DNA from 2 places in the Marinomonas vaga genome. Region 1 is predicted to be linked to the other one. Evidence: riboswitches for the same ligand, from Rfam matches in the RefSeq annotation. Region 1 holds a riboswitch; the other holds the start of a gene.
The links. Region 1 has a riboswitch for thiamine pyrophosphate ahead of thiB (thiamine ABC transporter substrate binding subunit). Riboswitches for the same ligand answer to the same signal wherever they lie in the genome.

Region 2: it holds a riboswitch for thiamine pyrophosphate, as region 1 does, so the genes downstream of both, thiD (bifunctional hydroxymethylpyrimidine kinase/phosphomethylpyrimidine kinase) here and thiB (thiamine ABC transporter substrate binding subunit) in region 1, are expected to answer to the same signal.

Annotation. Positions count from the first base shown of each region.
Region 1 is NZ_AP043903.1:1,955,128-1,959,095, reverse strand. It holds gene thiP (thiamine/thiamine pyrophosphate ABC transporter permease) at 1-909, opposite strand, end outside; gene thiB (thiamine ABC transporter substrate binding subunit) at 885-1,877, opposite strand; TPP riboswitch at 1,925-2,034, opposite strand; gene ACZ5DR_RS09105 (3-deoxy-D-manno-octulosonic acid transferase) at 2,073-3,305, opposite strand; gene msbA (lipid A export permease/ATP-binding protein MsbA) at 3,311-3,968, opposite strand, start outside.
Region 2 is NZ_AP043903.1:1,030,807-1,034,774, reverse strand. It holds gene ACZ5DR_RS04865 (DUF6088 family protein) at 1-382, opposite strand, end outside; gene map (type I methionyl aminopeptidase) at 456-1,232, opposite strand; gene ACZ5DR_RS04855 (ParD-like family protein) at 1,229-1,453, opposite strand; gene thiD (bifunctional hydroxymethylpyrimidine kinase/phosphomethylpyrimidine kinase) at 1,506-2,324, opposite strand; TPP riboswitch at 2,405-2,503, opposite strand; gene ACZ5DR_RS04845 (TonB-dependent siderophore receptor) at 2,644-3,968, opposite strand, start outside.

The DNA.
Region 1 (3,968 bases):
CGGCAGCACCCAAAGTAACACCACCGCCAAAGCACTGAAATCGGCCAAATTAGCCCACCAGCTTGAAGGTAACCGCAGGCGCTCCCCCTGATACAAGCTCACATCCTGACGCACCGATGGGGCAAAACGATACACCGCCAAAGCCACTAAAGAACAAATCAACACCTGCAACAAAGACAAGTAACTCGCCTTATTGAGATCAAACTCAAACCTCAGCGCCTGATAAATCGCCACCTCTAAAGTACTGGATCGAGGACCGCCCCCAAGACTCAAGACCACCGCAAAGCCAGAGAAACACAGCATAAAAATCAGTAAGAAAACACCGGGCAGGTTCTTTCTCAAATAGTGCCATTCAATCAACTGGAACACGTGCCAACGGGATAAACCAAGTTGACTGGCGAGCCGCCATTGAGCATCAGGAATCAAGCTGTAAGCTTGCAAAATCACTCGCACTGCCAATGGCATATTGAAAAACACGTGTGCCAGCAAGATGCCTCCCAGTCCATACAAGGGAAAAGACACACCAAACACACTGGTGAACCAGCCACTACGACCGTACACCACCACAATCCCCAAGATCGCCACTATGGTTGGCACCACCATAGAAATCGCAAACAAAGACAACAAGGTTTGTCGCCCTAAAAAGCGCCTATGAAACAAGCAAGACGCCATAGGGATCGCCAGTAGAATACTCAAAAGAGCACTCAGACTGGCCTGCAAAAGTGAGAAGCGGACAACCCGCCAAGTATAGGGATCCGCAAAATACTGCCCCCAAGAACTGGGCGAGGCATAGCCGAGGAGTGCTGCAAATGCCGCACCCGCAATGACTAAATAAAGAGAGAAGCCCAGCCAAGCTGGGCGTAAATAAGATGAGAAAATCAAGATTAACGGGTAGTAGCTTCTAACCACTCATTCACCCAAGCCTGACGGTTTTTAGCCACTTCTTTGGCATCCAAGGTCAACACTTTTGTAGGCTGTGGTTGAGCTAAAAAGGCCTCAGGCAGCGGTGCCACGTCACTCACAACTGGGTACATCCAGTTGCCAGTAGCGACTTCATTTTGGAATCCTGGAGCCAAGATGAACTGCATGAACTGCTCCGCCAAGGCTTTATTTGGGGCATTCTTCAACATAGCAGCCACTTCGATCTGTGGGTAAAAGCCTTCTGAGGCTAGTGCCGCTTGGTACTTGTCTTCCCCTTCCGCCACAATATGGTACGCCGGAGACGTGGTATAACTCAGTACAACATCCGCCTCGCCTTTTAAGAACAAGCTGTACCCATCGTACCAGCCTTTGGTCACAGTCACCGTATGACTAGCAAGTTGCTCCCATGCATCCGCTGCCTGATCACCGTAAACGGACTTCATCCACAGCAACAAACCCAGCCCCGGCGTCGAAGTACGAGGGTCCTGGTAAATCACTTTTAGGTTTGGGTTTTCCACAACTTCTTGCAGAGACGTTGGCGGTGTCGCCAGGGTTTCACTGTTATAGATAAAAGCAAAATAACCTTGGTCAAACGGTACGAAAAGCTTGTCGTCCCAACCGCCTGGGGTGGTCACAGCAGAGGTATCAACCCCATGCTCTGCTAACAAACCAGACTTTTTAGCCGCTTCCATGACATTCAAATCCAAACCTAACAACACATCTGCTTCGGATGCTTCCCCTTCCAGTTGCACACGGGACAAGATACCAACAGAGGAATCCAACGCCACAAAGTTCAGTTCGCAATCACATTGGGCTTCAAAGTTCGCTTTGATTTTTGGCCCTGGCCCCCAATCGGAAGAGAAGGAATCATAGGTGTACACGTTCAGAGTTTGCGCTGTAGTGATAGACGACACCAATAAGGCCGCCCCAGCGAAAGCAAAAGATTTAAAAGACATAGTCGCTCCGTAAATGAGCGGCGTATAACTGGAATGGCGAAGCCGAATGGGACTTGCAATCTCAATTCCTACGCCAGCATGATCTGGTTCAGGTTCAATGGGTTAACCAACCAAGGTTTCTCAGCAGCCCAACTAGGCCACACCCCATGAGATATAAAAAATGTGTTGTAACGCGCGGGCTATTCTAGCAAAACCCTAGGAGATGTCTAAAGATTGTAATACTCGTTGAAGCGCTCCTTGATTAGCCTGAGCATTCGCCAAAGCTCGCTGCCCCATCTCTGTACGCTTTTGGGAGTCCTGCAGAACCAGAAGCTCATCTTCCAGCTCTGATACAGACTGAACACGAGCCGCCCCTTGATCAGCCACCAAAGATTCCGTGATGTCCGCAAAGTTAAACGTGTGAGGCCCCACCAACACTGGCTTTGCCAGCACCGCAGGCTCAATAGGGTTATGACCACCCCGCTCAATCATACTACCCGCCACAAAGGCCACATCCGACACAGCGAAGTAACGCATCATCTCGCCCATGCTATCGCCCAACAAAATATCCGCTCCTGACCAGCTAGCAAGATCCTCATGAGAGCGTTTGGCAGTCACCAAACCAGACTGCTGACAAAGGGAAAACACGGCATCGAAACGTTCTGGATGTCGAGGAACCAAAATAAGCTTAGCCTTAGGAACCTGTTTTTTAAGGGCTTTATGCGCTGCCAGAAATTGCTCGTCTTCACCGGGATGAGTGCTGGCCGCAATCCATACAAACTCATCTTCCGGTGCTAACGCAGAACGCCAAACAGCCCCTTGGGGATCGTCTGGCGCAATGACGTCAAATTTGATGTTACCCACTACGGAAACCTGTCGGGCACCCAGTTGCTTAAAGCGCTCCGCATCCGCTGCGGCATGAACTAAAAAACGATCAGGAAGAGCCATCAGCTTATGGGAAAAGAAACCAAACTTACCGTAGCGCTCAGCAGAGCGTTCACTTAAGCGGGCATTGATGATTTGAATAAACAAGCCTTTTGCTTTGGCAACTGTGAGCAGATTTGGCCAAAGTTCCGTTTCAATGATGGCCAACTGCGGACAAGTAAGATGCTTCAATGCACGGCGCACACACATGCCATGATCTAACGGCAAGTAACGGTGCTGGACCTTTCCAGCAAACCACTTTTGCACCTGCTCTTCCCCAGTGGGAGTGACGGTAGTTATTAATAAAGACTTGTCAGGGTTAGCCGCTAGCCACTGGGTTACCAGAGGTTTTGCCGCCAGCACTTCCCCTACGGAAGCACAATGCAACCAAAGGTCCGCTGTCACACTCCCCCAATGACCTAGGGCTTCAGTCACCCGATAATTGTCATAGCGTTTGTGATAGCGCCAGATTCGCCGTGCAATCAGTGGTGACGCCAGCGCTAATAACAATCGGTACAACCACATGCTCGCTACTCTTCGCTAAACTGCTTTTGGTGCAGGCCAGCATAGGCGCCATTTAGCTCTAATAATTCTGCATGAGAGCCTGACTCAATGATGGTGCCATGATCCACCACGGCAATGATGTCTGCGTTTTCAATGGTCGATAAGCGGTGGGCAATGGCAATGGTGGTGCGGTTTTTCATCAAGGTATCCAACGCCTGCTGAATAGCACGCTCGGACTCTGTATCCAAGGCCGAGGTCGCTTCATCAAGGATCAAGATTGGCGCATTTTTAAGAATGGCTCGGGCAATGGCGATACGCTGGCGCTGACCACCAGACAAGAGCACACCGTTTTCACCTACGACCGTATTTAAGCCCTGATCCAATTCTTGGATGAATTCCCAAGCATTGGCCGCCTTGGCCGCTTCAATAACCTCTTGCTCTGACGCATCACGCAAGTAACCGTAGGCAATATTGTCTCGAATAGAGCCGTTAAATAACACGACGTTTTGATTCACCAGGGCAATCTGACTACGTAATTCACGTAACGGATACTGGCGGATATCATGATCGTCGATCAGCAACTCCCCATCGGTCACATCGTACAGACGGGGTATCAAGTTCGCCATAGTGGATTTACCACCGCCAGAGCGCCCAACCAAGGCCAGAGTTTTGCCCGCCGGTACA
Region 2 (3,968 bases), 920 kb from region 1:
GGCTTCCTACTTTGATCTTACGTGTAAAGCGAGTGCTTCTTGGTGTCACTTTAATCTTGGCAGGAATTTGAGTGCTGTTGCCTGAGAGGCTTGATTGCGATACTTCATCAAAAGAATATGCAACATTGAGTCTTTCAAGCGCTTCAATCATAACGCCATCTGAGCCTGCTGGATTATCTGGCATTGGTTTACCTGTGATCCTATTTATGCGCGCTCGGACGTATAACCCATAGCTTATTTTTAGCAGTAGACCTTCATCAACAAGTTGCCTTAAACAGCGTCCAACTTGGTCGTAATCTGCAATATCTTTAAAGTCTGAACGCATGAAAACAGAACGCTTTGAGCGCTTTACTCTATTTTGTATTCTGCTTTGAATGGTCATGACGTCACCTCGTTAATGTTGTCTATATAATAGACAAAAATACGACATTTCTCAAAAGCAAAAATACGACATTTTAAATACGCTCTTCCTCCCTCAGCGTCAGCACTTCATAGCCTGTTTCCGTCACTAAGATGGTGTGTTCCCATTGTGCGGAGAGTTTGCGATCCGCTGTGACTACCGTCCAGCCGTCTTTTTTGGTTTTGGTCTTGGCACGGCCTTGGTTGATCATGGGTTCGATGGTGAAGGTCATGCCTGGCTTGAGCTTCAAGCCTTTACCCGGTTTACCAACGTGCAGCACTTGTGGGCCTTCGTGCATCTCTCGACCGATGCCATGGCCGCAGTACTCCTGTACCACGCTGTAACCGTTAGCGCGGGCGTGGGCTTCGATGGCGTGACCAATGTCCCCCAGGGTGGCACCGGGCTTCACTTGTTTGATCCCTTGCCACATGGCGTTGTAGGTTTCCTTCACCAGGCGGCGTGCCTCTGGGCCAGCGCTAGGCATGACGTACATCTTGCTGGAGTCGGCGATGAAACCGTTTTTCTCGAGGGTGATATCGAGGTTGATGATGTCTCTTGGGCGCAAGGCGTAGTGTTCTTTTGGCATACCATGACACACCACTTCGTTCACTGAAGCATTTAACACGTACGGGTAGTCGTATTGGCCGAGGCTAGCTGGACGTGCCTGTAATTCTTGACGAATGTAGCGTTCTACCTCGTCGTTGATGGCCATGGTGGTGACGTCTTCTTTGACGATGCTGTCGAGGTGTTTGAAGACTTTGGCAAGCAGGCGACCTGCCTCTCGCATCAGTTCGATCTCTGGTGCGGTTTTGATGTGAATCTGATCGCTCATGCTAAGGCCTGCTTGGGCACTTCAGTCATTGCTTGCTCTTCTAGATCGGCTTTGTCCAGCTCCATTTGTATGATTTCAGAGAAGCTCATGGTTGGATTGCGCTCTGCTAAGCGGCCGATCTTGATCCAGAACTCGGCCTGCGCGTTGATCGAGCGAGACATGACTTGCGAAGCGCGGCGTACATCATCATGTACGTCGTCAGAGATTTTAATGATTCCCATGATATGATCCATATATAAAACGTATATAGACCATATTCTATGGTTTTTATCTTCAATTGGAAAGTCGAGTCAGATTATAAAAATGATGAACTGGGCCGTGACCTTGGCCAACTCGCAGTTCATCCGCGTGCGCGATGGCGTTTGCGATGTAGTTTTTGGCACGTTTTACGGCAACAGGTAAGGTCGCGCCTTGGGCCAAGTAGGAGGCAATGGCAGATGACAAGGTACAGCCTGTGCCGTGGGTGTTGTGTGTCTTAATGCGAGGTGTCGAAAACGGCATCACCTGATCGTTTTGTAGCAACCAATCGGTACTGTCGGGAGACTCGCTTAAGTGTCCGCCTTTAAGTAAGACCGCGCTCACGGGCAAGTTGCTAAGCAACGGGATCAAGGCTTCAGCCTGTGCTTCTGTTTGTGGTGCGGTTTGATTCACCAGCACTGCGGCTTCAGGCAAATTGGGGGTGATCAGCGAGGCGCATGGCAGTAGCTCGTCGAGCATGGTTTGTACCGCAGCAGATTCAAGTAAAGCATCGCCGCTGGATGCGATCATCACAGGGTCGAGTACGACGTGAGGGGGGTGATATTGCTTCAGTTTGCGAGCAATTAGTCGAATGATGTCGGCATTTGCCAGCATACCGATTTTCACGGCGCGGACGTTTAAATCTGAGAAAACCGCATCGAGTTGTGCTTCGATGTGCGTCAGGGGGATTGGGTGTACATCGGTCACACCTAGGGTGTTTTGTGCTGTGGTGGCGGTGATGACAGTGCAGGCGTAACCGCCTGTGGCAGAGATGGCTTTGATGTCAGCTTGGATACCGGCACCGCCGCCACTATCGGACCCAGCTATGCTTAATGTGATCGGTGTTTGGCTCATGGATCTCCCTCTTATTCCTCTCAAAGGGAGGAAAAAAGGGGAGATCTCCAACGTGCTAATACAAGCCGAGCGCTAGAGCAATTGCGTTCCCCATAGTTCCCTCCGTCAGTACTAACTGAATCAGGTTCAACGGGTCTCGCGCTGGCGATCTCAGCATTTCTGCTCCCCGACTATGTGTGTTGTAGATCATATCAAACGAATGAGGAGTTGGCCTAATCTCTCGTTGCTCAGATTGATAGAAGCAAAAAAGCGGATCAATAAAAAAGGCGAATAACCTTTGTTATTCGCCTTTACCGTCATGACAGGTTTAAAGGGGATCTTAAAACTCTGTGCTCACAGACAGTTTGATTTCTCGTGGGTCACCTTGGCTAAGGTAGCCTCCAGCGGCAGAAGCCCAGTAAGCTTCGTTGGTCACATTAGTGATGTTTAGACGCCAAGTTAAAGGCAGATCAGACCATTGAGTTTCGTAACGGGCGCTAAGATCTAAACGTGTCCAAGGGTCTAGTTTAAGCGTGTTGCCTGCGTCTAGGTATTGAGGCCCCGTGTGGATGATTTTACCGCCTAGGGTAATGGCGCGCTCGATCGGTAGATCGTACTCACCCCCAAGCACGACGCTGTACTTGGCAACACCTACGGCTTGATTGCCGTCATTAGTGCCATTTTGTGTGCTGGTCAGCTCCGCATCCGTCCAAGCAAAGGAAGAATTCAAGCGGATATCGTTGGCAGGTGAGCCAAATACGCTCACTTCTAGACCACGGTTAACCTGCTCTCCGTAGACACCGTAGGTGCCGTTTTCCGTGTAAGCGGAAGGCTTTTTGATCTCGTATACGGCGAAGCTGGTAGCTAGGTCGTCAGACTCATATTTGACCCCCACTTCGTTTTGCTTGGCTTTGTACGGTTCAAACACTTCGCCGCTGTTGCTGGCACTACTAGGGGCCGTATCCCCTTTTTGTAGGGATTCAACATGGTTGGCGTAAAGGGACACAGATGGAGTGACCTTGTACACCACGCCGTACACAGGGGAGATGGCGTTTTCGTCGTAGTCTGATTCTTTTACGCCTTCATAGCTGTAGTTTTTAACCTGAAGCTGTTGGTAACGAGCACCTACTGTCACAAGTAGGGTGTCATCTAGGAAGCCTAGGGTGTCAGACAAGGCAAGGCCCTGTGCGGTCGTGCGGCTGCGGATATTCGGGTCATCCATGCTGCCGCCTGAATATAAAGTGGCAGGATAGTCAACGTCTGCTGGATCGTATAGGTTGGTGGCAGAGTTGCCAGACATGGTGTAAGCCGTATACACCTTGGTGTCGAAGCTAGAAAACCCAAGGTTAATGTCATGGCTCACATTGCCCGTTTGTACATCACCTTTTAGGCCAAACGCAGAGGACACAGTATCCGACTCGTAAGGGACGGATAGGCGGTAGAGCGTGGCATTACCCTCATTGTCCGTGGGGGTTGGAGAGGAATAATCACCGTATTCTTTGTTGTGGTTCACACCCAGGGCACCGTGGGCTAGCCAGTTTTCGGACAACTGATAGTCTGCAGTCGCCATAGCAAAGGTGTTTTCTAGCTCAGAGCTAGCCCAAGATGGCGCATAGTTTGTATCTGCTGAAGGTGCGTCTGGGATCTCGGTTAGAGAGCCTTGAT